DNA from 2 places in the Kribbella sp. NPDC104218 genome. Region 2 is predicted to be linked to the other one. Evidence: riboswitches for the same ligand, from Rfam matches in the RefSeq annotation. Region 2 holds a riboswitch; the other holds the start of a gene.
The links. Region 2 has a riboswitch for thiamine pyrophosphate ahead of thiS (sulfur carrier protein ThiS). Riboswitches for the same ligand answer to the same signal wherever they lie in the genome.

Region 1: another riboswitch for thiamine pyrophosphate. It lies ahead of ACZ6ZD_RS09400 (purine-cytosine permease family protein); the one in region 2 lies ahead of thiS (sulfur carrier protein ThiS).

What each region holds. Positions count from the first base shown of each region.
Region 1 is NZ_JBVJMQ010000001.1:1,963,327-1,978,091, reverse strand. It holds gene ACZ6ZD_RS09460 (arginine deiminase) at 1-138, shown strand, start outside; gene ACZ6ZD_RS09455 (DUF5926 family protein) at 438-1,400, opposite strand; gene ACZ6ZD_RS09450 (ATP-binding protein) at 1,453-1,869, opposite strand; gene ACZ6ZD_RS09445 (glycerophosphodiester phosphodiesterase) at 2,045-2,872, opposite strand; gene ACZ6ZD_RS09440 (LLM class flavin-dependent oxidoreductase) at 2,941-4,278, opposite strand; gene ACZ6ZD_RS09435 (ABC transporter ATP-binding protein) at 4,275-4,985, opposite strand; gene ACZ6ZD_RS09430 (ABC transporter permease) at 4,961-5,797, opposite strand; gene ACZ6ZD_RS09425 (ABC transporter substrate-binding protein) at 5,794-6,837, opposite strand; gene ACZ6ZD_RS09420 (flavin reductase family protein) at 6,830-7,384, opposite strand; gene ACZ6ZD_RS09415 (RNA polymerase sigma factor) at 7,654-8,133, shown strand; gene ACZ6ZD_RS09410 (methylated-DNA--[protein]-cysteine S-methyltransferase) at 8,133-8,717, shown strand; gene ACZ6ZD_RS09405 (class I SAM-dependent methyltransferase) at 8,782-9,459, opposite strand; gene ACZ6ZD_RS09400 (purine-cytosine permease family protein) at 9,487-10,827, opposite strand; TPP riboswitch at 10,821-10,951, opposite strand; gene ACZ6ZD_RS09395 (alpha/beta fold hydrolase) at 10,974-11,636, opposite strand; gene ACZ6ZD_RS09390 (hypothetical protein) at 11,633-12,376, opposite strand; gene ACZ6ZD_RS09385 (DUF3152 domain-containing protein) at 12,420-13,220, opposite strand; gene ACZ6ZD_RS09380 (ATP-binding protein) at 13,273-14,466, opposite strand; gene ACZ6ZD_RS09375 (GTP pyrophosphokinase) at 14,616-14,765, shown strand, end outside.
Region 2 is NZ_JBVJMQ010000001.1:2,547,386-2,562,150, reverse strand. It holds gene ACZ6ZD_RS12140 (helix-turn-helix domain-containing protein) at 1-278, opposite strand, end outside; tRNA gene ACZ6ZD_RS12135 (tRNA-Lys) at 507-582, opposite strand; gene ACZ6ZD_RS12130 (hypothetical protein) at 737-1,384, shown strand; gene ACZ6ZD_RS12125 (G5 domain-containing protein) at 1,528-2,079, shown strand; TPP riboswitch at 2,122-2,237, shown strand; gene thiS (sulfur carrier protein ThiS) at 2,228-2,437, shown strand; gene ACZ6ZD_RS12115 (thiazole synthase) at 2,439-3,212, shown strand; gene ACZ6ZD_RS12110 (Calx-beta domain-containing protein) at 3,209-5,491, opposite strand; gene ACZ6ZD_RS12105 (RidA family protein) at 5,535-5,930, shown strand; gene ACZ6ZD_RS12100 (serine hydrolase) at 5,917-6,792, opposite strand; gene ACZ6ZD_RS12095 (LysR family transcriptional regulator) at 6,789-7,652, opposite strand; gene ACZ6ZD_RS12090 (MBL fold metallo-hydrolase) at 7,783-8,709, shown strand; gene ACZ6ZD_RS12085 (GNAT family N-acetyltransferase) at 8,785-9,567, opposite strand; gene ACZ6ZD_RS12080 (rhodanese-like domain-containing protein) at 9,628-10,059, opposite strand; gene nhaA (Na+/H+ antiporter NhaA) at 10,124-12,010, opposite strand; gene ACZ6ZD_RS12070 (GAF and ANTAR domain-containing protein) at 12,117-12,818, shown strand; gene ACZ6ZD_RS12065 (hypothetical protein) at 12,848-13,075, shown strand; gene ACZ6ZD_RS12060 (ROK family transcriptional regulator) at 13,080-14,216, shown strand; gene ACZ6ZD_RS12055 (GNAT family N-acetyltransferase) at 14,238-14,765, shown strand, end outside.

The sequences.
Region 1 (14,765 bases), 580 kb from region 2:
TACGAGCGGACGGTCGAGACCAACGCGCGGCTCGAGGAGTCCGGTGTCGAGGTCATCCGGATCTCCGGCTCCGAGCTCGGCTCCGGCCGCGGCGGCCCGCGCTGCATGTCGTGCCCGGTGCTCCGCGACCCGGTGTGACCGTTACTTCACGCGTTCACTTGACAGCGGTAGTAAGCCCGGCGACACGCGCAGTGAAATCGGGGCTTGCCGAGTGACCCTCTTCTGAGTACTCTTCATGGCTAGGCCCAGGCCCTGTTGCTCCCCCGTCAGCAGGACTTGGGCCGTCCACGTTGCGGCCCCCGAACACTCGTTCGGGGGCCGCGCTCTTTTGTGCTCCCTGGTCCCGCCTCGCCAGGCCATCACAACTGGCGGGCCTCCCCGCGCTTGAGCGTGAGGAGGCCGGAGCGACGCGATTGTGATGGCTTGGCGGATCGGTCCTACCGGATGGTGAGCTGGCGGCTGGCGAGGCCGTTGCGGGCCGCGCGCTCCTCGGTGGTGAGGGCGTCGGTGGCGGCGAGGGCCTTCTCGAGGGCGGCGGCGAAGTCCGCGGCCGGCTTCTCGACGTCGGCGGCCTCGGCGTCGGCGGGGAGCTCCCAGACCGGCGCGAGGACGCCGAGGGCGCGGAACGAGCCGATCAGGCGGCTGCCCTCGATCAGCTTCGACTGGCCGGCGGCGTGCAGCCGGGCGAGCGCGTCGAGGACGGTGTCCTCGCTGTGCGGCAGGACCCAGCGCAGGTAGCGGCGGTCGCCGATCTGCGTCCAGTACGCCGCCTCGACGGACTCCAGCCGGACGGTCGGGGCAGCGGCCTGGTTGGCCCGCTCGAGACCCGCGGCGACCTCGCCGGTCGGGTCCTCGACGTTCTCGCCGACCCAGAAGTCGAAGCCCTCGTGCACCTTGACCTCGAGCGGCTTGGCGACGTCGATCAGCTCCTGCAGGCGGGGGCCGTCCTTCATCAGGTCGCCGAGCTGGATCGGGTTACCGGGCTCCGTGTTCAGCGCCGCGGTGATCGCGTGGCCGAGGTCGCGGGACGGGTCGCCGGACGACGCGTGCGTCTGCAGACCGATCCAGATCGTCTCGTCGTCGCGGACCAGACCGGGCATCGCCATCGGCAGCAAGGTCACCAGGTTGACCACCTTGCCGGAGTCCTTCAGCTCGACCTGCACCGACCCGGACGGGACGATCTCGCGGAACGCGATCAGGTCGCACTCGGCCGGCAGCCCTTCGAACGGCCGGACCACCCAGGTGTCCGCGGCCGCGGCGATCTCCTTGCCGTGGCACTGCTTGAACCGCTTACCCGAACCGCAGGGGCAGGGTTCCCGCGGACCGACGTCGGCCAGGTCGGCCGGGTCGAGAGTGACGGTCGTCGTGTTCTTCGCGCGCTGCCGCGACTTCTTTCCCATGGGCTGCAGTCTGGCAGCCCGCCCCGGCGGACCGCGAACTCGGCGGTGTCCGTCAGCTGGGGACGACCGCGTGCACGGTCCGGTGGTGGGCCGCCGTCCGGACGTCCCAGGACGAGGTGAGGATGTCGACGATCGCGAGCCCGCGGCCGCCGATCGACTCCGGATGGGTGTCGCCGATCCGCTGCGGCTCGGTGTCGCCGCGACCGTCGGTGACCTCGACGTGGATCCCGGCCTTGTCGATCCACCAGGCCGCGCGGACCTCACCGCCGGGCAGCGGCGGAGCGTAGCGGATCGCGTTCGACAGCAGCTCCGACAACACCAACTGCGCGTCGTCGCAGGCCGCGTCGGCGGCGCGATACCGCTTCAGGTACGCCGCCAGACGGCGACGGGCGTCCGCCACCGCGGACACTTGGTGCGGCAGTACGACGTCCACGACGCTCACGTCGGCAGGCAGGGTCGCTGAGGACAAGCAGGGTCTCCTCGAAGATCGGAACAGCCACCAGAACTTCTGCCCAAGAACCTGTCGCGGAAAACACCTGCGGGAATTCCGTTACACAGCACCGGCGAAGTCCGGCGGCGCCGAAGGGAAACTGTGACGAAAACGTCGGAATTTAACGTGAAACAGCCCGCACGCATTCACAAAGTTACAACCCCGGACGTCCGATCTCTCGCGCTTCGTCGGACAGGATCCGGACCACCGCTTCCGGCCGGTCGGAAATGATCGCGTCGACTCCGATATCGCGGCAGTGCCGGACGTCGGCGTCCGCGTTCACCGTCCACACGTGCACCTGGTGACCGTGCTTGTGCGCGCGGTCGACGTACTCCGGGTGCGCGGTGACGATCTCCAGGCTCGGGCCGGCGTACGAGACGCCGGTCGGCAGCGAGCCGTCGCGGAAGCGGAGCGGGACGCGGTCCATCAGCAACACGGTGCGTAATCCGGGCGCCATCGTGCGCAATCGGCGCAGCGACAGCCAGGAGAAACTCATCACCCGGACCGGCGACTCCGTCCCGAGCTTCGGCTGCGCCCACCCGTACCGCGCCAGCGTCTCGATCAACCGCCGCTCGACCAGCCCGGCGTACCGGGTCGGGTGCTTGGTCTCGATCGCCAGCTCCACCGGCCGCCCGGCGTCCCGCACGGTCGCCAACAGCTTGTCCAGCGTGAGCACCGTCGACATGTCCGGATCCGGCAGCTCGGCGTCCTCGTCCAGATCACTCCACGGGTTCTTCCACGACCCCCAGTCGAACGCCTCCAGCTCCTGCAAACTCATCGTCGACAAGACCCCGCGCCCGTTCGACGTCCGCTCGATCCGCCGATCGTGCACACACACCAGGTGCCCGTCCGCCGTCAGCCGAACATCACACTCCAACCCATCGGCCCCCGCCGCGATCGCCCGCCGATAAGCAGCCAACGTGTGCTCCGGACTGGTCTCACTGGACCCACGATGCGCCACCACACTCGGGCGTTTCCCCATAAACCCAACTCTGACACGACAACCTGGTCATGCGAGGACGCCGCCCCCGACGTCCTCGCGGCGTGTGTTTAGGCGGTGGCTTGTTGGGGGGTGGGGGTGCGGGATGGGGGGCGGGGGAGGTTGTAGTGGTGGCGGAGGGTGGGGCCGGTGTAGTCGGTGCGGAAGAGGTTGCGGGATTGGAGGAGGGGGATGACTTGGTCGACGAAGGTTTCCAGGCCGGTGGGGAGGACGGGGGGCATGATGTTGAAGCCGTCGGCGGCGCCGGCTTCGAACCAGGACTGGATGGCGTCGGCGACCTGGAGCGGGGTGCCGGTGAAGGTGTGGTGACCGCGGCCGCCGCCGAGGCGGCCGATGAGTTGGCGGACGGTGAGGTTCTCGCGGCGGGCGAGGGTGACGATGAGGGTGTAGCGGGACTTGGCGCCCTGGATCTCGTCTTCGGCGGGGAGGTCGGCGGGCAGGGGCTGGTCGAGGGGGAGGTCCTCGGGGGCGACGCGGAGGGTCTTGGCGAGTTGGAGGCGGGCGTACTCGGGGCGGATCAGGTCGTCGAGTTCGCGCTCCAGGCGGGTGGCTTCGGCTTCGGTGCTGCCGATCACCGGGACGATGCCCGGCAGGATCTTGACCGACGCCGGGTCGCGGCCGAGCGCCGCCGCGCGGGACTTCAGGTCGGCGTAGAAGGCTTGGGCGTCCTCGAGGGTCTGCTGGGCGGTGAAGACGGCTTCGGCGTACCGGGCGGCCAGGCCCTTGCCGTCCTCGGAGGAGCCGGCCTGGACGATCAGCGGGTGCCCTTGGGGTGAGCGCGGCAGGTTGAGCGGGCCGCGGACCTGGAAGTGCCGGCCGACGTGGTCGATCGGGACGACGCGCTCGTTGTGGGCCCAGATACCGGCTTCCTTGTCGGCGACCGCGGCGTCGTCCTGCCAGGAGTCCCAGAGTTTGTAGGCCACTTCGAGGAACTCGGCCGCCCGTTCGTACCGCTCGGCATGCGCCGGCTGGTCGGCCAGGTTGAAGTTCTTCGCGGCCTCCGGCCCGGCCGTGGTGACGACGTTCCACCCGGCCCGCCCGCCGCTCACGTGATCGACGCTCGCGAAGCGCCGGGCCAGGTTGAAGGGCTCGTTGTACGTCGTGGACGCCGTCGCGATCAGCCCGATCCGCGAGGTGACCGCGGCGATCGCGGTCAGCAGCACGGTCGGCTCCAGCGAGCCCGCGGGCCGCCGCCCGACGTCCCCGAACAGGACCGGGGAGTCCGCGAAGAAGATCGAGTCGAACTTGCCGCGCTCGGCCAGCTGAGCGAGCTGCTGGTAATGCTCGATCGACGTATTCGCGAACGGATTGCTCTCCGGCAACCGCCACGACGCCTCATGATGCCCGGTGCTCATCAGAAACGCGTTCAAATGCAACTGCCTGCTCACAAGGCGACCCCCAACGCGTCGAGAAGCCGCGCCCGCACCGCGGCGAATTCCGGATCCACCGCACTCCGCTCGGGACCCAACGAGATGACCTCCTCGGCGACCAGCCGACCGGCGTCCAGCACGATCACCCGATCGGCCAGCACGATCGCCTCGTCGACGTCATGGGTCACGAGCAACACCGCCGGCTGATGCGCGGCACACAACTTCCGCAACAACGCATGCATCTTCAACCGGGTCAAGGCATCCAGCGCCCCGAACGGCTCATCGGCCAGCAGCAACTCCGGCTCCCGCACCAGCGATCGCGCCAGCGCGACCCGCTGCTGCTCACCCCCGGACAGCTCGTTCGGCCAGGCATCCTCACGCCCGGCGAGCCCGACCTCGGCCAGACTCTCCCGCCCGCGCTCGTCCGAACCCCGCAGTCCGAGGACGACGTTGTCCAACACCCTTGCCCACGGCAACAACCGGGAGTCCTGAAAGACAACGGAAACCTGCTCCGGTACGACGAGCTCCCCGGACCCGGCCACCTCGGGATCGAGACCGGCCAGCGCCCGCAGCAACGTGCTCTTCCCAGAACCGCTCTTCCCCAGCAGGGCAACGAACTCACCCGGCGCGATGTCCAGATCCACCCCGTCCAGGACGGCGCGATCGTCGTACCGCCGGACCAGATCGCGGACCTGGACGGTCACGAGGCCAGCGTACGGCGCCATGACAGGGCCCTCCTCTGAATCAGCCGGACGCCGGCGTCCGAGAGCAATCCCAAAGCGCCGTACAGCACGAGCCCGACGATGATGATGTCGGTCTGCCCGTACGTCCGGGCCAGCTCCATCATGTAACCGATCCCGCTGGTCGCGTTGATCTGCTCGACCACCACCAGCGACAACCACGCCCCGGTGACGGCGAATCGCAACCCCAGCAGGAATCCCGGCAACGCACCCGGCAGGACGACGCGCCGGATGAACTCGGTCTGCGACAACCCGACCGTCTGCGCGAGCTCGACGTACTTGCTGTCGATCGTCCGCAATCCGTTGTGGGTATGGATGTAGATCGGCACGAACACCCCGAGCAGGATCGTCACGACCTTCATCGACTCGCCGATCCCGAGCCACAGGATCAGCAACGGCAACAAGGCCAGTGACGGGATCGCCCGCTTGATCTGGATCGGCCCGTCGAGCACCGCCTCGCCAAGCCGGGACAGCCCGGAGATCAGCGCGAGGACGACGCCCAGCACGATGCCGAGCCCCAGACCGAGTAATGCGCGCTGGGACGACGTCCACAGGTTCGACTGCAACCGGCCGTCGGCGATCAGCTCACCGGCGGTCGTGACGACCGTCCACGGCGCCGACAGCACTCGCTGGTCGATCCAGCCGGTGGCCGAGCCAATGCTCCAGATCACCAGCAGGAGCAGCGGTCCGAGCGCGGCTCCGAACTTGATCGGCTTCCCCGGGCCGAGCCGGCGCCGGCGGACAGCGGGGGTGCGCCGGACGACGGGCCGCAGCCCGGGCAGGGTGGTGACGGTCATTTGGCGGCTCCGGCCTTGATCGCGTCGGCGGCGACGCTCTGGAAACGCAGGTCGTAGAGGTCCTTGGCCTGGATGACCGGGTTCTTGGTCTCCGGCGCGAGCAGCTCGATCGTCTCCTGCTGGCGCTCGATCGCATCGCTCCAGTCGGCGGTGATCTCCGGGTGGCCGGCGTTCTCGACCAGCCATTCGCCGTCGGCCTCGGTCAGCCCCTGGTCCTTCACGTAGTATCCGGCGATCCACTCCTTCGGATGCTGGTCGATCCACTCCTGCGCGATGCCCCAGGCGGCGACGTACGCGCGGATCGCAGCCGCCTTCGCCGGGTCCTCCAGCGACTCGGTCGGGCCGTAGAGGTGACCGGCGTCGTCCCGGATCCCGTGCTGGAGCGTCGTCGCGCCGTCCTTGCCGTACTTGGCGGTGTAGCGCTTGATCTGGACGCCGCCGATCGGCGCGACGTCGACCTGCTTCGCGGCCAGCGCGTTGCTGTAGACGTCGCCGGTGCTCGGCAGCTCGATCAGCTTGACGTCGTCCTTGGTCAGCCCGGCCTTCTTCAGCGCTTTCAGGACCAGCGCGCCCTGCGCCTGCCCCGGGCTGAACGCGATCGACTTACCGCGCAGGTCGCCGAGCGATTTCACGCTCACGCCGGGCGCGATCCCGAGCTCGTAGATCGGGTGGTTGATCGCGTCCTGGCGGAACTTGGAGGCGACGATCTTCACCTTCAGCCCGGTCCAGGTCGCGTGGATCGACGGGATCTCGGCGACCGCGCCGAGGTCGAGTGCCTTCGCCCGGAAGGCCTCGGTGGTCTGCGGACCGCCGCTCAGGTTGGCGAACTGGACGTACTTGGAGACCTTCTCGAACTGCCCGGACAGCTTGAGCGCGACCTCGGTCGACGGGTCGCCGACGACGATCTTGGCGCCGTCCGGCACGGTCGTCGGCAGCGGCGCGTCGAGCGCGAGTTTCGCGCCGCCGCCGGCCTGGGCCGCGCCGCCGCATCCGGTCACGACCAGGGCGATGGCGAGGACGGCGTACTTCAACTTAGACATGGTGGACCCTCGGGGTGGCGGTGGCGTAGCGGCCGTCGTGGTAGAGCAGGGGCTCGTGTTCGCGGCGCTCGGTATGGGTGATCAGCCGAGCGACGACCAGGTAGTGGTCGCCGACGGGGAAGCGGTGTTCGACCTGCGCGCGCAGGACGCTCGGCGCCTCGTCGAGCACGGGCTCCCCGGTGTGCAACCGGGACCACCGGGTCGGGGCCGCGAAGCGGTCGATCCCGCTGGTGGCGAAGCGGCCCGCGATCGCTTGCTGATCGATGGACAGGAAGTTGACCACCAGGCTCTCGGCCGTGCTGATGGTCGGCCAGCTGGACGCCTTGGTGTCGATCGCGAACGACACCAGCGGCGGCAGCAGGCTGACCGACACCAGTGAGGTGGCGGTGAAACCGACCGGGCCGTGACCCGCGTCGGCGGTGATCACCACGACGCCGGCGGCGTGGCGACGGAAGACGGCCCGGTAGACGTCGGCGTCGACGATCCGCTCTTCGGAGCGGTCCGGAACCAGTGAGAGGGCAGGGCGCTGCACAGCGGGGACGGACATGTCTCTCCCTCGGACAAAAGGGCACGCAGAAAGAGGAGGCGCAACAGGCCTCGTACGGCGCCTATCGCGCCGGAGCAACCGTCGGAACGGGGGTCACCGACAGGTGGCGCTCGCCGTCCGCAGCAGATCGATGACGCGACGGCGGGTGAGCAAGGTCGTCGTCATGTCAACAACCTTCTCATCAATGTCGACCGGATAACTAGACAATCTCGGTATCCGGACCAGGTGTCCACTCACACCTTTGGCGGCCGGTGCGTTCTACTGACGTGATGACTGTCGGACTGCCGCCGTTCCAGGCGCTCGTCGACGCGCACTGGCGGGACGTCGCCCGCCTGGCGCGCGCTCTGGCGGGCCCTGTCGACGGCGACGACGTGGCGCAACGCGCATGGGAGAAGGCGTTCGCCGCGTACCCGGAGCTGAAGTCTGCGAAGAACCTGCGCAGCTGGCTGCTCACCATTACCGCGCGCTGCGCGACCGACCTGCACCGCGCCCGGCGTCCGCAACGGCCGCTGGACGAGGCGCCGCCGGTCGCGATCGACGGACCGGACGCCGGCGACTGGCCGGATCCGGACCTCTGGCAGGCGGTCAACCAACTACCCGAGCGGCAGCGGTACGCCGTCACGCTCAAGTACGTCGGCGACCTGGACCACCACGGCGTGGCCGCCGCCCTGGACACCACCCCAGCAGCCTCGCGGCGCCTCGTCAGCGATGCCCTCGCGACGCTGCGCCGTACCCTCGGAGCGATCTGATGAACGAACTCGAAGACCGGCTCGCCCGGTTCGCCACCCCGGACCCGAAACCCCCCACGTTCCCGGACGCCGACGTCGCCTACACGCTGCACGACACCGCGATCGGCACACTGCTGCTCGCCGTCGCGCGCGGCCGGGTGGTCGCCAGCTCCTTCGCCGACGAGGAGACGATGACGACCCGGCTGGCCCGGGCGATCTCCCCGCGCGTACTACGGCAGCCGGGCGCCCTGGACGACGTCCGCCGCCAGCTCGACGAGTACCTCGCCGGACGACGGCACGAGTTCACCGTCGACGTGGATCTCACCCTGGCCACGCCGTTCCAGCAGCTCGTCCTGACCGACCTGCGCTCGCACACGGCGTACGGAGCAACCAAGACGTACGGCGAGCTGGCCGGCGAGCTCGACCGACCGAAGGCGGCTCGTGCCGTCGGGACGGCGCTCGGTGCGAACCCGGTCTGCGTCGTCCTGCCCTGTCACCGGGTGATCGGCGCGAGTGGCGCGCTGACCGGTTACGCGGGCGGCCTCGAGGCGAAGCGCTTCTTGTTGAACCTGGAAAAGAAAAGCGCTGTTTTCCCGCCGTCGTGACGACGCATTTACACTGAGTGCAGCAAAGGAGCAGGTCCCCAGTGTGGAGTGGGGATCTGCTTCTTTATTTTCCGGCGTGAATCTCCAGGATCAGCCGGCGACGGCCGCCCCACTCGCGTTTGTAGACCTTGTAGTCGTCGATCCCGGCCGCGGCGCAGAGCCGGCCGTAGCTGATCTCGTCGTGGATGTAGTGCACGCTGCTCAGGCCGTCGGCGTGCTCGGTGGTGACGATCCGGTGCTCCGGGCCCTGCCGCATCCCGATCGCGATCTCCCCCGCGGTCGCCGGACCCCAGGCCGGGCCCTCGATGATCGCGATCCCGCCCGGTTTCAGCACCCGGGAGATCTCGCAGATCGTCGAGATCTGCTCGTCCTCGCCGAACAGCTCGTGGAACGCCGTCCACAGGCAGACCACCGCGTCGAAGGCGTCCCACTTGTAGGGCAGGTCGGTCATCGAGCCGATCGCCCAGTCGATCGCCAGCTCCTCCTCGGCGGCCTTGGCCTTACCGGCCTCGACCAGGTTCGGCGAGATGTCGAGGGCGCGCACGGTCTTACCGGCGCGCCGCAGCGGGAGCGCGATCCGGCCGTAACCGCAGCACAGATCGAGCACCGATTCGCGTCCCTCGAGCAGTTCCTCGACGGCCTTGACGATGCTTGCGTCCCGCTCGGGCGTGGTCCGCGCGGCCAGACCGTCGACGCCGAGATCGGCGTACTCGGCCCGGCTGCGCAGTGCGGAGTTGAGCATGGGCGCAAGTATCCCGGGTCGGCCAGGTCAGTTGTCCACCGGTCCGTTGGTCACGATCCGGCCGCGACCGATTTTCCCGAGCAGGACGGCGGCGATCATCGAGACCGCGATCGCGGTGTAGGTCGCGCCCAGCCAGCCCGGGACCGGGCCGCCGAAGAGCTTGCCCTGGACATCGAGCCAGAACGCCGACCAGCCGCGGACCGTGCCCGGGTTGACGATCTGGTACGCGACGAAGCCGATCAGCCAGGCGACCGCGGGCTGCCAGCGGAACCGCGCCGTCCCGGAGACGTCCCAGCGCATCTTGCTGACCACGAAGAAATCGGCGATCGCGACCGCGAACAGCGGGATGAAGACCGAGCCGATCAGGTAGAGGAACTGCGTGTAGTTGCCCAGGTCAACCATCAGCGCGAGACCGGTGGCCAGGACGCCGATCGCGACCGAGATCCAGCGCCGGTCGAGGTGCCCGACCAGGTTGTGTGCGGCCATCGTGGTCGAGTAGACGTTCGCGTAGGCCTCGTCGACCTCGTCCACCAGCAGGACGAACAGCGCGATCGCACCGGCCGGCAGCGTGACCAGCGCGGTAATGACGCCTTCGCTGTCGGTCTGCAACGTCGCGACGGCGAAGACGCCGAGGGCGTAGTACAGGATCGCGGCCAGGCCGTAGCCGAGGGCCGAACCGGCGAAGGCGGCCTTGTTGGTCCGCGAGTGCCGGGTGTAGTCGGCGGCCAGCGGCGCGAACGAGACGACGCCGGCGGCGGCCAGGTCGACGCCGGGCCAGAAGCCGAAGACGCCGTCCTGCGGCAGCGGCTGCACCGGCTTGCTGAGCACCTGGACGAAAAGGTAGACCGAGGCGATCAGCACCAGCCAGACCATGAACTTGCGCAGCACCTTCACGCTGCCCAGCGGGCGGACGGCCATCGTCGTCGCGATGATCCCGGCCAGGACGACGAACAACCAGCGCCACCGCTCACTGGTCACCGCGACCGCGGCCTGCGAGATCACGATGATCTCCATCGTGGCCCAGCCGATGTTCTGCGCGATGTTCAGCACGGTCGGCGCGGTCGAGCCGCGGCGACCGAAGAGACCGCGCAGCGCGACCATCGCCGGCGCTCCGGTGTGCGAGCCGAACACGGCCGCGCCGCCGAGGACGAACGCACCGATCCCGCAGCCGATCACGACCGCGAGCAGGCCCTGCCACAGCGAGCCGGTGTACGCCGCCACCAGCGCGCCGGTCACCGGGCCGAACAGCGAGATCCCGAGGTTTCCCCAGAGCGTGAACTGGTCGAAGAACCCCAGTGTCCGCGGAGTGTCCGTGGTGAGCACCAGCGGCGCTTCGGTCGTGGCAGGACGGACGGCAGTACTGGTCATGATGACCCGCTCCCTACGCCGGCATTACCCGGTCAGGTTCAGGCGGTCGGCGACCCGGCTGCTGGTCCGCAGCTCGTCGCCCTCTCAGCCCGCGCGTTCGGTGCGAGCTCCCGCAGAGGTTTTGCTACCGCGTCAACGATAACGCCTCAGTCAGTGGACCGCGCAGTGGCCGCTCGCTGGATGAGCGCGGCCAGCTCGGGGCCGTTGGTCAGCACGGGCATGTGGGAGCCGGTGTTGAGCGTGCGGGACTCGCCGTGGGTCAGCTCGGCCAGGCGGCGGGCCCAGTCGTCCGAGGACAGCTTGTCGTGCCGGCTGCGGACGATGACGATCGGCGCCTTGACGCGGGTGATCACCTTGGCCAGGTCGTGCCGACGACAGGCGGCTGCAGCCCGGGCGATTGTGGGCAGCGTCGTCCGGGCGTACTGCGGGGCCAGCGTCGGGATCAGCCGGGGTGACTCCGGCGCTGCGGACTCCAGCCAGCGCAGACCGAGGTCCAACCAGCCCGCCGAGCCCACATCACCTGTCGGGGCAATCAGCACCAGCGCATGCGCCAGCTCCGGGTGTGCGACGGCCAGCTCGACGACAATCTGCGCACCGGCCGAGTGACCGACCAGAACCGACCGCTCCCGCACTTTCTGCTCCAGGATCGCGGCCAGAGCCTCCGGGTGCAGGTCCTCCCGTTCGCCGGCCGGTTCGCCGTAGCCCGGGAGCGTGACGACGTTGTGGCGCATCGGGAGGTGTTCGACCGTTGGCGCATAGGACTCCGGTCCCAGGCCGAGGCCGGGGACCAGTACTACCGGTGCGGTCACTCCCAGGGCGGCCGGCCCGGCGCGGACCGGACGACCGGGTCGAATGCGGGTTTGAACGTGCGGTACCCGATGGCGAAGGCGGCCGCGAGAATCAGCAGCCCCAGCCCACCGATCCCGTACGCGCCCGGCAGCCGATAGAGCTGGTCGTCGTTGGCGCCCAGGCCGGTCGACAACACGATGCCGAGCCAGATCAGCAGCGGCACCACCGACACGGCCACCAGGACCAGCCCGACGAGCTCCGTCATCCCCGGCTGCTCCTGCACCTTCCGGCGAGCGAGCAGATCACGCGCCCAGAGCACCAGCGCGACCACCCCGACCAGAATGGTCAGCAGCTGGCCGAGCGTATCGATCACGTCGGTGCGCAGCGGGTGGTTCAGCGGTGAGCCCGGAGCCTGGGTGATCTCGCGGATCGACACCCGCTGCATCGTGATGACCAGCAGACCGTAGAAGCCCGCGACGATGGCCGCGATCAGCAGTACGCGCTCCGCCCGCGGATCCCGAGCCGCCTTGGACTCCGGACGCCCGTACGTCGGCAGCTCGTGCGACTCCGGACTGGCCGGCGTGCCGAACGGCTGGCCAGGCCGGTACGCCGGCGGCTGGGCATGCTGCTGCGGCACCGGCGGCGGACCGCCGTACTGCCCCGGCTGGGAGCCGTAAGCCTGCGGCTGCGCGTAGTGCTGCTCCTCGGCGGGCTTCGACTCCTCGCCGCGGCCGTACGTCGGGAATTCCGGTGACGACATCAGCTGCTCCCTCCGGTCGGGAACAGCTTCTCACGCGGCTCGGTCAGGTGGCCTTGATCGTGGGCCAGGCGTTGGGGCGGCAACCGTCGAGCCCCTTCGTCTGCTGCATCATCACCGGCGCGGGCGTCTTCGCCTTCTCGCAGGTGGAGTGGCCGTGGCCGAGGGCGTGGCCGACCTCGTGGTTGACCAGGTACTGGCGGTAGAGCACGACGTCCCCGTTGTAGGCCGGGACGGCGTACGTCCAGCGCTTCGCGTTCAGCACGACGCGGTCCTCGACGCGGCAGGACACCTCGCCGCCGGTGTCGAGCGGGAGGCAGAGCTTGTCGGTCATCGTCGGCGTGGCCAGGATGATGCGCAGGTCGGCGGTCACCTTGTCGGTGCGCTCGAAGTTGACCGGGTGGACGGCCTGCCAGCCGCGCGGGTCGCTCAGCGTCTTGTGGATGGCCGCGGCGACGGCGGGCCCGTTCACCGTCAGGCCCTCCTCGATCTCGACCCGGTAGGTCAGCTTGTCGCGGACTCCGCTCGCCTTGTCGAAACCGGGGACGACGGCGAGCTTGCCGCTCGAGACGGTGATGTTCGGCTTCGCGCCCTTGGGCTTGCGAGTCAGCGTGGGGGCCGGACGCTGTGGCGTCGTGAAGTGTTGCGTCGGGGTCGGAACCGACGTGGGCGCCGTGATCGGCGTCTCGATCGCAACCGGAGCCTTGGCACCGGCTACCACCTCAGCGGCCAGACTCCGCCGCCCGGCGACATCGGGATGGACGACGACCACAGTCCCGAGCACGGCCAGCGCCGTCACCGAGAACCACTGCATCGAATGTGACCGATGCCGACTGTGTCGACCCATGCCGCTTTACCCTACAGACTCCCCGGTCCGGCACAAAAGGGCAGTGCGGATGTCAGGCCGTCCGGGTCCGGAGGAACTTACCGAAGTGCGGGACGGTGAAGGCCACGGTGCCACGCTCGGCGGAGAAGACCAGCCCCTTCTTGATCAGCCCGTCGCGCGCCGGCGAGAGGGACTGCGGTTTGCGGTTGAGCGTGCTGGCGACCTCGGCCGTCGGCACGGAGCCGTCGTCCGCGGCGATGCCCAGCTCGGCCATCGCGCGCATGTACTCGCGCTCGGCCGGAGTGGCGCGCTCGTACCGGGAGCCGAAGAAGCCGACAGTCAGCTCGGCCGACGCCTCGGGGCCGGCGACGGCGACGTCCTTGATGGTGATGGGCGAGGTGGGCGCGTGGTCCCAGGTCGCGTGCGCGAACGCTTGGACGAAGTACGGGTAGCCGTCGGTCTGCGCGTAGAGCTCGTCCAGCGCCTCTTCGTCGTACTGAACGCCCTCACTCTCGGCCGGGACCATCAGAGCGCGGTCACACGCCTCCCGCGCCAGCCGGTCGACGCGTACGTAGCGGAAGAGCCGCTCGGAGTACGACTTACTGGCCGACAGGACGGCGGGCAGATGCGGCAGGCCGGCTCCTACGACGACCAGCGGCGCGCTCTGCTGGGAGATCTCGTGACAGGCGGCGCAGAGCGCGGACAGGTCGTCGGCGCTGATGTCCTGCATCTCGTCGATGAACAGACCGACGCCGACAGAGAGGTCCCCGGCCAGGTCGGCCGCATCACTGAACAGCTCGATCAGGTCCATCTCGAGGTCACCGGAGTCCGCACGGCCTTTTGCCGCGGCCACATCGACCGGCGGGTGCCAGCGGATGCCCTTGCGGTCGTTGGCCGCGGTGCGCAGCGCGAACGCCTTCAGCACGGCGCTGAAGCGGTCCACGCGCTCTTCGTCGCGATGCCGGTGCCCCAGCTCGCGCATCGCGGTGTGCAGCGCCTGCGCGATCGGAAGCCGGATGCTCTGCTCCGGCCGGGCCTCGATCTTCCCGGTGCCCCAGGCGCGTTTGATGGCCTGGCTGCGCAGAGTGTTCAGCAGGACGGTCTTACCGACGCCGCGGAGCCCACTGAGGACCAGACTCCGCTCCGGCCGGCCTGCGGCGACCCGTTCGAGCACTACCTCGAACTGCCGCACCTCGGTGTCGCGTCCGGCCAGCTCAGGCGGCCGCTGACCGGCGCCGGGCGCATAGGGATTCCGGATCGGATCCATGCTGTCACTGTATGAGCCCGTCTAGTGTTTTCCGTAGATTGACACGTCAGGAGATCTTCGTGTCGCGAGGACGTTCTACAGCTTTCTAGGACAAACCCTAGATTCGCCTAGACACCCCGAGTCACTGGCCGGACCACTATCGTGCGGGCATGTACGAACGGGCCCATCAGCAGTACGTCGGCGGCGCGCGCAAACTCGAGGCGCTGATCAACGAGCTGATCGGCGAGGAAGAGGGCATCAACTACCTCAGCGCCACCGCGCGGGCCAAGGACCCGGAGTCGTTCCTGGCCAAGGCGACC
Region 2 (14,765 bases):
AGGCCCTCGATGCGATCGGTCCATAGCTCATTCAGTTTCGCCACCTCAGCCGCCCACCGGGGATCCGAGGGTGCAGCCTGCCCTGGATCAAGGAGAGCTGTGAATTCTTCACGATTGAGGCGGAGCGCTAGCAGAACCCCACGAAGTGTTTCGCTACGAATGCCAAGGCCAGGCGACTGCTCGAATCGCCGCCAGGTCGCCAGGCTGACACCGGCCTTCTCAGCTGCTTGCTGCTGAGTGAGCCCGAGCTGTGTTCGACGCTCGCCGATCACCGACATCCGAACCTCCATGAGCACTCATTGACTACTAGTACTCAGTGAAGCACAATTTTTCGCGAAGGCAAGAGCGTGCTGACGCCGACCTCGACTCGGGGCATCACGAGGCAATGGAGTGCCAGACACAGGCGAACAGTCATCGAGCGACTAGCTCAGGACCGCCGGAGCGGACGCGCCGGAGGCGCCAAGAGGGACAGTCGCCGCCGGAGGCGGTGTCCTTGAAGTTGGTGCTGGTAGGCCCCGTGGGACTCGAACCCACAACCCGCGGATTAAAAGTCCGCTGCTCTGCCAATTGAGCTAGAGGCCCCGGTGGTGAAGGGGGTGGGGTAAGTGTTGCAGGTTTGGGGGGTGGGGTGGGGAGTGGGGTGGGGTTTGAGGGTGTTCGGGGGGTGGTGGGGGGAGTACTGTCGGGGGGTGGGGAGTACTGGTGAGGCTGTGGGGCGGCTTGGCTAGGGGGCGGTATGGGGGTTTTGGGGCGGGGCGCGATTGTGGTGGGGCATGGGGAGGTGCTGGGGGGCTGGCGGGAGATTTTGGGGTTGGCGGCGGATATGGGGCTGGCCGACCGGATTGTGGTGGGGGTGACGTTGCGGGCTCGGGCGGAGGCGTTGGCGGCCGCTGAGGGGCTGGTGGCGGACGCTCCGGATCTGGCGCGGGACGCGCGGGAGTTCGCGGCGGTGGTGCGGGCGCAGAATCCGTTGGGGGCGGTGTTCGCGGGGGTCGGGGTGGCTGCGGGGGTGTTGGGGTTCTTCGGGATGTGGTCGGTGCAGGTGCTGCGGGAGGTGCTTGCTCCGGATACGGCGGGGATGGCGGAGACGACGTTCGCGCTGATCGGCGTCCTGACGGTGGCGGCGGGGGCGGTGATCGTGTCGGTGGTGCGGGCAGCGGTGGAGGCCGCGCGGGCCGCGGTCGAGGACGTCGATGCGGTGGGTGCGCATCCGTCGGCGGTGTTGTTGCGGGAGGTCCGGCCGGCCGAGGAGCGGTTGTTCGCGGTGCTTCGGTTGCAGCTGCCCGAGCCGTCGATCTCCGCGGGTCCGCTGATCGCGCTGGCCTGGATCGGGCTGGCTACCGGGATCGCCTGCGCTGCATTGAGCGGGGTCGGGGTGGCCTGAGGCCTGGCCGCGCGGCCGATCCGGGTGTAAGCAGTTGTCTTCGCCCGGATACACCGGGCGCTGACAATTCCGCCGCGGGGGGAACCGCCGGCGGATTGGGGGGCATTGTGTGGCGTTTTGTTGTTGCCGTTGCGGGTGTCGGGGTGCTGATCGCAGGGTGCGGTACGGCGGAAGGCGAGCCGGCCGCGGTCGCAGGCGGCCGAGTCGCCGTCCAGCCGACACCGACCGTCCAGCCGACACCGAAGAGTCCAACGGTCTCGAAGCCAAAGCCGGTCCAGACCAGCAAGAAGAGGGTGGTCGAGTACCGGACGATCCCGTTCAAGTCGAAGACCGTGACGGACAGCTCGATGCCGAAAGGCGAGCGGGCAGTGCGGACGGCGGGTGTGGCCGGCGAGCGCAAGATGACGTATGAGGTGACGTACGTCGGGGCCAAGGCGACGGCCAAGCGCCTCGTTCGGCAGGAGGTGTCGAAGCAGCCGGTGTCGAAGGTGACGGTCGTCGGGACGAAGGTCGAGGCGAGTACATCGAACGAGTGCGACCCGAACTACAGCGGCTGCGTCCCCATCGCGAGTGACGTCGACTGTTCCGGCGGGTCGGGTAACGGGCCCGAGTACGTCGATGGCCCGGTCGAGGTCACCGGCTCGGATATCTACCGCCTGGACGCCGACAAGGACGGCCTCGGCTGTGAGGACTGAGATCCAGATTGGCCACATTGCTGACAGGACACTAAAATCAGGACCAGCAACCGCGGGAGCTCGCACCGGAGCGGGCTGAGAGGGCGACAGAGCCGGCGTCGCCGACCGCTGAACCTGAATCGGGTAATACCGGCGTAGGGAGGAAGCAATGGACGACGATGCGGTGTGGGTGAACGGGACGGCGACCAGTCGCGGGGCCGGGCGGTCCGTGGCGGAGCTGGTCGAGGAGGTGTCCGACCGGCGGACCGGGATCGCGGTCGCGGTGAACCAGAGTGTGCTGACCCGGGACGAGTGGTCCCGGACGATCCTCACCGCGGGTGACCGGGTGGAGATCGTCGGCGCGGTGCAGGGCGGCTGAGATGGACGATCCGTTCGAGCTCGGCGGCCGCACGTACAGCTCCCGGCTCATCATGGGCACCGGCGGCTCGGCCAACCTGGAAGTGATGGAAGAGGCGCTCGTTGCCTCCGGCACCCAATTGACCACGGTCGCGATGCGCCGGCTGGGCACGGGACACGAGGGTTCGGTCCTCGACGTGCTCAAGCGGCACGGCATCGAGGTCCTACCCAACACGGCCGGCTGCCACACCGCGGCCGAGGCCGTCCTGACCGCCCGGCTGGCTCGCGAGGCGCTCGGCACCGACCTGATCAAGGTCGAGGTCGTTGCCGACGACCACCTCCTGCTGCCGGATCCGGTCGAACTCCTGGACGCCGTCGAGACCCTGGTCGCCGACGGTTTCACCGTCCTGCCCTACACCAACGACGACCCGATCCTGGCCCGTCGCCTCGAGCAGGCGGGCTGCGCTGCCGTGATGCCGCTGGCCGCCCCGATCGGCTCCGCCCTCGGCATCCGCAATCCGCACAACCTGTCGCTGATCACCGAGGCCGCGCAGGTCCCGGTCATCGTGGACGCCGGGATCGGCACGGCGAGCGACGCCGCCCTCGCGATGGAGCTCGGCTGCTCGGCGGTCATGCTGGCCACCCCGGTCACCCGCGCCGAGAAGCCGGCCCTGATGGCGGCCGCCATGCGGGACGCCGTCAGCGCGGGCCGGGCCGCCCGCCTGGCCGGTCGCGTCCCCCGCCGCTGGCACTCGGGCCTGGCGTCATCACCGGTCGAAGGACTACCGACCAGCTAGTCGTTGTCGCGGATGGTGCCGGTGACCCGCAACGGCAGCCGGGTGACGGCGCCATCCGCCGCAGTGATCACCACCGTGAACGTCTCCGCCTGCTCCCGCAGCTTGTCGTCCTTGATCGGTACGACGAACTGCCCGCTCGTCTTCCCCGGCTCGATCTGCGGGTACAGCCCACCGTCGGGATCCAGGAAGTCCGCCCCGAGCTTGGCCGTCCCGCTCCGCAACTCAGCGGTCAGATCGGCACCCCGATCGGACGGCGCCGACAGCTTCATCGGGAACACCACCCCGCCACGCCCCTCGGTCCCGACGCCCGGCCCGATCGTCACGGTCGGCGTCGGATCGTCGTCCCGGACCAGCCCTTCAGCCAGCGACCGCCCGATGATCGCCTCCCGCGACCCCGACAGCACCAGGATGAACCGCTGGTCCAGCCCGTCCCGCGCGTTCGCCCGCACCGGCACCTTGACCGTCGCCGTCCGCCGTCCCGCCGGGATCGTCACCAGCCCGTGGAACGACCCGACCACGTCGGTCGTGTCCCCCGACGTCTCCGCCCAGAACGACACCGGCCGTGGGCTCACCCGCGAGAGCCGCACCTGGAAGTCCGCCGTCCGGGAATCCCCTTCCCGCATGTCCACATCGGCCACCGTCAGCACCGGCAACTGCCGCGGCCGACTCAAAGCCGGCTTCGAGAACGCCAGATCCGAGAAGTACGCCGTACCGCGTGCGACCCGATCAGTCCGGATCTCCACCGACCGCACGTCGCGCAGATCAACGCCCGTCAACGGCACCCGGACGGTCTGCAACATCACCTTGGGCAGCAGATCCTCGACCTTCCCCGGCAACGGCCGCACCGACACCGGCGTACTGGCCGCCCGCCCACGCCCGTCCACCATGCGCACCGAGAACGAAGTCGACGCTTCTGTTGCCACTCGCAACGACAACGTCGAGTACCGGCGGACGTCGCGATGCCCCGCCGGTAGGTCGAATCGCAGCCGCCCGTCCTTCCCCGTCCAGCTCAGCGCGGTCACCCGCGTCGTCGGCGCCGTCTCGGTCGGCGAAATCGTCGTCCAGTGCGGCGTCCGCCCGTACCCGTCCCGCACGCAGTCCTGAGCACACAGCCGACGCCGAACCGAACCACTCAGGACGCCGGACGCCGAGTCGAGCCGAGCGACGTCGTACCGATCCGGCGACTGCGCGACCACCGAAACCACCGCCCGCCCGGCAGAGCGAGCCCGCGTTCCCGAGCCGTCCAGCAAGGGCAACAACGCTCGCTCACCACCGAGCTCAAGGCGGAAGAACCCAGCAATATAGGCCCGTCCGGCCGCCTCCTGTTCAACAGCCGAGAGTCGTTGCTTCGAGCCCTTACCGCACGGATCACCCGCGACCCGCCAGTCATCCTCAGAAGGCGCGACCGAACGGCCCGGCGTCCATTCGGTGTTGAAGAAGTTGTGATTGGCCCCCATGATCAGGACGGTCGAGCGCGCGGCCGGGTCGCGGGTCATCGAGTACCGCGAATCGTCGTAGTACCGCTGTCCGAACAGGTCGCTCACGTCGCCGTCGCAGTACGGCAGGATCACGCTGAGCGCGATACCGGGCAGGTTCGGCCGCAGGAAGTTGCCCGGCGCCAGCGGCAGGACCGCGCGGATCCCGAACGGCTCCCCCAGCGCGGCATTCAGCTGCGCGGCCCGCGCGACACCTTCGCCACCGCGCGAGTGCCCCATCAGCCCGACCCTTTGCAGGTCGACCCGGCCGACGTACGCCCGGCCGAACGGCCCGCCACCGGACGTCGACCAGCGCTGCCACAGCCGCAGATGCGCGAGCACGAGCTCCGCCCGGGCCAGCGAGCCGGTCAGCTGGGTGTCGAAGTCCGCGACGCTGATCGCGTTCGCGCTGATCGAGACGACCTGATAGCCGTGGCTGGCCAGCGCTTTCGCGGGGGCGTCGTACCCGCGGTAGCTCGGCACCGGCTTCGTCCCCTTCGGGCACGGCCACTCGCCCGGGTCGTCGTTGCCGTAGCAGGCCGCATGGATCCCGTGCAGGAACAGCACCAGCGGCCGCCGGCCGGAATCCCCGACCGGCGTGTAGACCCGGCCGACCAGCTCGCTCTTGATCTTGAACGCCGGAATCTCGGCCACCCGATCGCCCAGGTTGTACTCACTGACGGCGACGCCGTACTTCCCCGCCGCCCCCGGATCGACGGGCAGGAAGGCCGCGGCCCGCGCGGGCACAGCCACGAGGCAGGTCGCCAGCATTGTCAGCGTCAGGAAAACGTTGCGGATCCGCACCCGAACGAGCCTAGGCTGCGAAAGGTCAACTGAAGGAGGCTGGATGAGCAAGCTCGAACACCCGCGGCCCGAAGGCGTTGCTCCGGGCAATGGTTACAGCCATGTCGTCACCGGCGCGGGGCAATGGGTGGCGATCGCGGGGCAGGTCGCCCTCGACGCCGACGGCGCTCTCGTCGGCGCGGGCGACGCGGAGGCGCAGACCCGCCAGGTTTTCGCCAACCTGGACGCAGCCCTCAAGGCCGCCGGCGCGGTCTGGTCCGACGTGGTGAAGCTGAACTACTACATGACCGATCTCGGCGCGCTGCCCAGCATCCGGCGGGTCCGCGACGAGTACGTCGACACCGCCAACCCACCGGCCAGCACGGCGGTACAGGTGGTCGGCCTGTTCCGCCCGGACGCGATCGTCGAGATCGAGGCGTACGCCGTCATCGACGTCTGAGCCGATTGACCGCCAGCTGCGCGGCGGCGCCGATCGTGGCGTCGGCGCGCGGCTGGCGGAAGTCGGCGCGGGCCGTCAGCGTGAACACTGCGATCGCGTAGGCGTCGCCGCCGGGCATCGTGACGACGCCGACCTCGTGGCGGAGCGAGCCGAAGGTGCCGGTCTTACCTGCGACGCCGATGGTGTCGTGCGGGAAGCCGGAGGCCAACCGGTGCTGGAAGATCTGCCGGTGCATGGTCGCCTTCACGAAAGCCGTCTGAGCCTCCGACAGCAGTGAGCCGGTCCAGAGCTGCCGCAACAGCAGCGTCATGTCCCGCGTCGAGGAGGCGGACGCGTTGGCCGCTTCGTAGACGCCGTCCGGGGTGGTCCGGTCGTTGTCGGCCAGCAGAGCGAGTGCGGCGTCCGCGGTGTCGAGCCCGGTACGCCGTTGCAGGTCGCGCAGGTTGTCCGCGGTGCCTCGGCGTACCCACGTCCGTTGCAGACCGAAGGAATCGAGCAGCTCGGCCAACCGCTGCAGGCCGACTACGTCGAGCAGAGCGTCCGCGGCCGCATTGTCGGAAACCGTCATCATCGACACGGCCAGATCGCGCAGCGACATCGTCACCGGATCCGCGAACAGCGAGATGCCGGTCGGACCAGCCGTCCTGGACGTCGGATCGAGCGTCAGCCGCTCCCGCGGATCAAGGACGCCGTCGTCGACCAGCCGACAGAAGGCGGCCAACAGCGGCAGCTTGTAGACCGAAGCCATCGGGACGACGACGTCGGCGTCCAGCTCGATCGCCGCATCCGGCCGGTCGACCGCGACCGCATGCAGCCAGCCGCGGACGCCGGCGTCCTCGAAGACGGCTCGGAAGGCGTTCACGACAACGCCTCCGAGAGCTGGGCCATCACATCGGCCGGGCGGGCGAACGGGGTCCGGGTGCGGGACCACACCAGCCGCAGCCGGGTCGGCAGCGGATCGTCGACCAGCCGCCGCCGTCCGACTCCGGGAGCGGCCAACGACGGGTCTGCGGTCACCAGGATCGCTTGACCAGCGGCAGCCATTGCCAGCCCGGCCCGGTCGTCGGTGACTACCACTGTGCCGCCGTCCGGCCGGTGCAGCGCCAGCGTGTCCAGAAACAGGTCCCGCGCAGCTGGCGCCTCGGCACGCGGTCGGACGGCGATCGGCAGGTCGCCAAGCTCCGAAAGCGTCGATTCGCCTTCCCCATCGCCGGGCACGAGCGCCCAGGTCGGCAGCAAGCGCACCGGACCCGCCTCCAGCCCGTCCAGGACGGCTGGATGCAGGACGACGGCCAGCGTCAGTCGGCCCGCTGACACCTGACCAACCAGGGAGGTGGTCGGCCCAGAGACCACAGTGACGCGGGAACCCGGGAACGCCGTCCCACAAGCCGCTGCGACCGCTGCTCCGGCGGCTGGTGGCACCTCGGGTGCCAGGCCGAGCCGGATCTCCGGGCCTTCGCCGTCCCGGCCCTCTGCGGCCTGCCGGAGTTCGTCGATCGAGCCGAGGGCGCGGCGGGCGTACGGAAGCAGTGCGGCGCCGGCGGCGGTCAGCTCGACGCCGCCCGCGCCGCGGTCGAAGAGCTTCGCGCCGATCAGCGCCTCGAGCCGGCGCAGGCCCTGGGACAGCGGCGGCTGGGTGATGCCGACGACGCGGGCGGCGTCGCCGAAGTGCTGCTCCTCGGCCAGCGCGACGAAAATCTGGAGGTGCCGCTCAGTCAGCATGACGTCGCTGACCTGCGGTGATATCTCCAGGCACTTGCCTCATGCTCCAGAGCATATTCGACATGCGGTCAAGCACTCGCTTTGACTGGAGGCTCCGAACGCTGAGCAGTGAGGAGACGGACCAGTGGCAGTGAGTCGACGAGGGATGCTGGCAGGAGCGGCGGCAGCAGGCGCGGCCGCGGTCGGCGCGGGGGCGGTCCGGCAGGCGACCGCCGCGGAAGCGCCGAAGCAGCAGACGGCCAAGCGGGAGCCGGTCGAGTTCACCTGGCTCGGCACGCACGCCTGGCAGATCCGCTGCGGGAAGCACATCGTGCTGACCGACCCTTGGCTGACCCGGTTCAAGACCGGCACGTTCTCGCCGGAGGGGGTCAACCCGAAGGCCAAGCTGGTGATCGACCGGGCGGTGATCGACCGGCACCTCAGCACCGCCGACGCGATCCTGGTCCACCACGGCCACTACGACCACATGGCCGACGTCCCGTACGTCGCCGCGAAGACCGACGCGACCGTCATCGGCACCCAGACCCACGTCAACCAGCTCAAGGCGATGCGCACGCCGGCCGAGCTGATGTCGCCGGTCCGCGGCGGCGAGTACTTCGACTTCGGCGGGTTCACGATCGAGGTCTTCCCGTCGCTGCACTCCTGCGGCGGCAAGCGGCACAACTACGTCTGGCCCGGCTACCACCTGGACGGCGTCCCGCCGCGCCCGCGGGTGATCGAGGACCTGGTCGAGGGCGGCACGCTCGCCTACGTGATCACGATCGGCGGCCTGCGCATCCTCAGCCTGAGCACGGCGAACTTCGACCCGAACGCCCTGCGTGACCTGGAGGTGGACGCCGTCTTCGTCGCCCCCGGCGGCGAACCCGGGATCACCGACCGCCTCTTCGAGACGATCCGCCCGGTCAAGACCGCTCTGGCCACGCACTGGGACGACTTCGACAAACCCCTCGGCGAACCGAGCGTCCCGTGGACGGACCTGACGCCGCTCCGCACCTCGGTCGAGAAGAGCGGCGCCAAGTTCGTCGTGCTTGATCACCTGGAAAAGATCACGCTGTAGTGCGTACGGACCAACGGGTAGTAGGCACCCGGGCCGGACCCTGGCGAGCGCAGCGGCCGGCCCCCGGGCCTACCTCTACCCGTTCGTTGGTCCGGCGAGGGTGCGGTAGTGGTAGCGGGAGACGGTGCTGAAGCCGAAGCGCTCGTAGAGGGCCAGGGCGGGGGCGTTGTCGGCCAGGACGCTGAGGAAGACCTGGTCGAAGCCGCGGTTTGTTGCCTCGTGCAACAAGCCGCGGATGACCGCCTGGGCCAGGCCCTGCCGACGGAAGGCTTCGTCGACCGCGATGCAGTAGAGGCCGGACCAGCCAGTGGCGTCGATCGCGCCGAGCCGGCCGTCGGCGAGCGCGAGGCGGCCGATCGCGACGATCCGGCCCGCCACACGAACGTCGGCATACAGAGCCGAGCCGCCAACCAGGATCTGTCGAGCCGTGGCCCGCTCGGCAGCGCCGCCGTGACCGTCCGAACCCCACCAGAAGTCCGTCCACTCCGCACTGGGCGACGTGGAAATATTCACCTCGGTCGGCGACAACGGGAGCACCGCGAGGACGTCGGCGATCGCGGCGCACTGGACGAGCGTCGGGTTCTTCAGCTGGTAGCCGCGGGCTTCGAGGTGGGTATCCAGATCGGTCGGCTGGGCCGCCGGGCTGATCTGGAACGACGGCTTGATGCCGTGCGCCTGGTACAGCGATTCCACGTAGTCCAAGGCCTTGCCGAGATCACCCGGCAGGCCGGCCGGGAGTACCGAGTTCGCCCGGAGGGTGACGCCGGCCGTTCGTCGGACCAGCCAGCCGTCAAGCTCGGTGCTGTCCACGGCGGGCCAGCAGCGATTCATCAGGTGGTCGATCCCGACTGTTGTCATCACCTCTCCGAGCCTAGAACTCCCCGGATCGAATTGCAACGAAATGAATGGTTATTCATCTCAGCATGCGCAGGCGATGCCCACCGGAGCGGTCAGCGGATCGGACTGCCGCCGCTCGATCCCGGCAGCGGTCTCGACCGGCAATCCCTCCCGGACCCAGTACTCGAAACCGCCGATCATCTCCTTGACCGAGTACCCCAACCGAGCAAACTCCAACGCCGCCCGCGTCGCGCCGTTGCACCCAGGCCCCCAGCAGTACGTCACCACCCGCACCCCGACTGGTACGACGTCCGCCGCGTGCGCCGCGATCTCCCGCGTCGGCAGATGAACCGCGCCGGGCACATGCCCCTGATCCCAGCTCTCCTGACTCCGGCTGTCGATCAGCACCCACCCCGGCGTCCGCGCTCCAACCTCGGCCGCCACGTCGGAAACATCGGTCTCGAAAGCTAGCCGCCCGGCGAAGTGGGCGACAGCTGCACTCTGTTCGGTCATGCACCCAGCATCGGAGTCCATCTCCGCGCTGAGAAGTGGCGGAAATGACCTGCTACATCAAGATTCAGCCATAGTGCTGGTCGATCTTCGCCCGTGCCCGTGCGACCTTGATCGCCTGCTTGAGCGTCTCCACGTCGTAGGCGCCGTAATGCCGGCGGCCGTTGATGAAGAACGTCGGCGTCCCGGAGACCCCGCTCAGATCGGCCGACTCGACGTCCCGGGCGACGCGCGCGGCGGCGACATGCCGCTTCACCTCGTCGTGGATCCGGTCGTCGTCCAGACCGAGCTGCTTGGAGTACCCCATCAGATCCCGCGGCTGCAGGTTGTCCTGGTTGGCCAGCAGCAGGTCGTGCATCTCCCAGAACGCGCCCTGCGCGTGCGCGGCCTCGGCGACCTCGGCCGCGATCTGCGCCCGCGGATGGACGTCGGACAGCGGCAGATGCCGCCACACGTACCGCAGGTCGTCGTCGGTCAGCAGATCCCGGACGACGGACTCCGCGATCCCGCAGTACGGGCACTCGAAATCGCCGTACTCGACCAGCGTCACGGTCGCATTCTCCGGACCGCGGACGTGGTCGATCTCGGGATCGACCAGGTCGACCAGGTCGATCAGCTCGTCGGCGCGGCCGAGTAGCGCGAGCGCCTTCCGCGGCGGGCTGAGCAGCTTGACCGCGCGGAAGACCGCCCAGGTCACCGCGGATGACACGATCACCGCGGAGAGCAACCCGATCTTCGCCTCGGCCAGCGCCGGCCCCTCGAACGCGATCGTTGCGATCAGCAACGACACGGTGAAGCCGATGCCGGCGATCGTTCCGCTGCCGGCCACCGCCGCCCAACCGACCTGCGGTCCGTAGCGGCCGCGGGAGAACCGGTCGAGCAGCCAGGACACCACTATCACCGCGAGCGGCTTGCCGACGACGTAGCCGATCAGGATGCCGAGTGTGACCGGTGATGTGAAGGCCCGGCCGAGGAAGGCGGCATCGATCGTGACGCCGGCGTTGGCCAGACCGAAGATCGGCACGATCAGGTACGACGTCCACGGGTGGTAGAGGAACTGGAGCCGCTCGTTCGGTGAGATCGTGGCCGTCAGCCCGACCGTCGCCGAGCGCGCCAGCTCGGGGGTCGGCTGCTCGCGGAAGACCCGGAACAGCCCGCTCGCCTGCTCCAGCTCCTCCCTACCGGGCGAGTACGCCGGCGCCGTCAAACCGATCGCGAGCCCGGCCACGACCGGGTCGACGCCGCTGGTGAGCAGCGCACCCCAGGTGATCACGCCGAGAACGACGTACACCCAAGGGTTGCGGACGCGCAGCAGCGAGAGCGCGAGGACGACGCCGAACGCGACCAGCGCGATCGCCAACGGCATCAGCTCGATGTTCTCGCTGTAGACGACCGCGATCACGACCAGCGCCAGCAGGTCGTCGACGACGAACACCGTCAGCAGGAAGACCCGGACCCGATCCGGGACGCCGCGGCCGACCAGCGCGAGCAGACCGAGCGCCAGGGCGGTGTCGGTCGACATCGCGACGCCCCAGCCGTGCGCGGTGTCCGTCCCGGCGTTGAAGGCCAGGTAGATCAGGATCGGCGCGGCCATCCCGGAGACGCCGGCGAGCACCGGGAGGACGAAGCGGCTGCGGTCGCGCAGGTCGCCGAGGTCGAACTCGCGGCGCGCCTCCAGCCCGACCACCAGGAAGAACAGCGTCATCAGCCCGCTGTTGATCCACTCCCGCAACTCCAGGCCGAATTCGCGATGGCCGAACACGAAGGAGAGCTCCGTGCGCCAGAAATCGTCGTACGACGCCGGGGCCAGATTGGCCCACAACAGCGCGAGCAGGATGGCTGCCGCCAGGACGCCGGAGCTGCCGGCCTCGGTGCGCAAGAAGGAGCGCATCGGCGCCGCGAACTCCCGTCGCCAATTCGTCCGGCCGCTCAGCAAGGCCGGGAAGTCCGCCATATTCGCAACCCTACTGCCGCTCCCCAGGCTCCAGGCTGCATGATGTCTCCTGCGGACCGCCCCGGCCCGGGGTACGCCGAAGTAATTGAGACCGTTGGAGCCCCCGTTGACCGAGCAGGATCTCGCCGCAGCCTCGGCGGATGCGTTTGCCCGGCTGGCGATCGAGATGCACGACGCCCCCGGCGTCGAGGAGACGATCGAGGCCGTCGTCCAGTTCGCCCTGCAAGCGCTGAACTGTACGTACGCCGGTGTCGCGCTGTACACGCGCGGTGGCAGTCCGGAGATCGCCGCGGTGACCGATCCGGTCGTCGCGGACGTCTACGGCCTGCAGATCACCAATGACGAAGGGCCGCTGGTCACCGCGCTGCGGGACCGGTCGACGATCCTGATCCGCGACACCGACGCCGACGGCCGCTGGCCCGAGTGGGCGGCGAAGGTCGCCGCGCTCGGCGTCCGCAGCGTGCTCGACGTCCCGCTGGCGACGGGTGACGCGGCCCGCCTGACGGTCGGCGTCCTCGGCCTCTACAGCCCGGAGCCGGACGCCTTCACCGAGGACGACGAGGCGATCGCCCACATCCTCGCCCGGCACGCGTCGGTCGCGCTCGCCGCAGCCCGGCACGAGGAGACGATGGCGCAGGCGGTCGACGCCCGCAAGCTGGTCGGCCAGGCGATGGGCATCCTGATGGAGCGGTTCGACGTGGACGGCGATCGCGCCTTCGCGATCCTCAAGCGCTACTCCCAGGACACCAACACCAAACTCCGCGATGTCGCGCAACACCTGATCGACACCCGCAAGCTCCCCCACTGAGACCCCGGCCGGATGGGATGCTCGGCCTGATGAGCATCGAACTGGTATGGGTCGCGCAGCGACTGCGGACGGACATCATCCGGCTGCGGATCGCCGCCGGACTGCTGGTGGGCACCGGGCTGGTGATGCTGCTCGTGATCTCGCACCCGATGCCCGGGCTGCTGGTGATGCTGTGTGCGCTCTTCGCGCTCGCCGCGACCAGCAGCCGCGCCACCCGGCTCCGGCGGCTGGAACGCAGGATCAAAGAATTAAGCTGACCGAATGGGGAGTTGGCGACCGCTGGACGGGCCGTCCCAGCAGGTGGCGCTGGAGATCCTGCTGGACGGGCCGTTGTCGCGCGCCGAACTCTCCCGGCGGGTGGGGTTGTCCCCCGGGAGCCTGACCCGGCTGACCAAGCCGATGGTCGAGTCCGGCCTGCTGGTCGAGGTGGACGTCGAGACGCCGGACGCTCGGGTCGGCCGGCCGTCGCAGCCGTTGGATCTGGATCCGGCGGCGCATCACTTCGTCGGCGTCAAACTGACCGGCGACACGGCGATCGGCGTCCTGACCACGCTGCGGGCCGAGGTGATCGCGAGTGTCGAGCGGCCGTTGACCGATCACACGCCGTCCGAGGTGGCTGCGTTGGTCCTCGAGCTGACCGATGAGCTGGCAGCCCAGGCGGCTGGGTCGTTGAGCGGGCTCGGCGTCACGCTCGGCGGCCGGGTGGCGAACGGCTCGGAGGTTCGTTGGGGCCCGTACCTGGACTGGGTCGACGTCCCGCTCGGTGAGTTGCTCGCCGCCGGGACCGGTACGCCGGTCGTGGTCGCGAATGACCTGAACGCGCTGACCGAGGCCACCCACTGGTTCGGCGCGGGCCGCGGTACCGACCGGTTCGCGCTGATCACGATCGGCGCCGGCGTCGGCTACGGCCTCGTCGTCCACAACCGGACGGTCGAGAGCCCGGACACCAGCATCGGCCTGATCGGCCACCATCCGCTCGTCCCGGACGGGCCGCGCTGCGATCGCGGGCACCGCGGCTGCGCGATGAGCCTGCTCACGGTCGGCTCGATCACCGACCGGATCGGCGCCGCGCTGGGCCGTCCGGTCGACTACGAAGAGTGCCTGGACCTGGCCGCGAAGGGCGACCCCGCGGCCCAGCCCGTGATCAGCGAGGCCGGTCGCGCGCTCGGCCGGCTGATCGCCGCCGCCGCGAACTTCACCATGCCCGAGCTCGTCGTCCTCGGCGGCGAGGGCGTCCGGCTGGCCGAGGTCGCCCGGGCCGAGCTGCTCGCCGGCCTGCACGCCGATCGGCATCCGTCCGGCGTCGAGCTGCCGATGGTGCTGCAGCCCGCCGACTTCACCGAGTGGGCCCGCGGAGCCGCCGTGGTCGCGATTCAGACCTTCGTCCTGGGGACCTGACCGCGAAATACACTCCCGCCCATGGAGCTGGTGAGGCGTTGGATCGCAGGTTGGCGGCTGTGTCGGGGACTCGAACCCCCAGTTGAGTACGTCGAGGCGATCTTCGCCCAGATCAACGCACCCAGCCGGGAACGCGAGCTGTTCGCCTCCTCCGCGGACTACGTCGAGCGCCTGGCGCCGCTTGCCACCGAGACGACCTGGCTCACCGTAACCACGACCGCGCAGGACGCCGCGGCCGTCGCCGAGCAGTTCAGCGCCGTCGGGTTGCAGCCGTTCGACGAGCTGAAGACGCTGATGACCCGGCCGCTCGCGGGCCATCCGGTCGCGACAGCGCCGCCGGCGTACGACGTCCTCGTCGTCGATGAGGGCCCGCTGATCTATGTGCATGTGCATGCCGAGGACGGCAGCGTCGCCGCTCATGGGATGGCAGCCGTGGTCGGCTCCGATGTGGTCATGCACGATATCGAGACCAAAGTGGCCCACCAGCGGCGCGGCCTCGGCCGGGTCGTCATGGACAGCTTGGTCCGGCGCGCGAGCGAACGCGGCGCC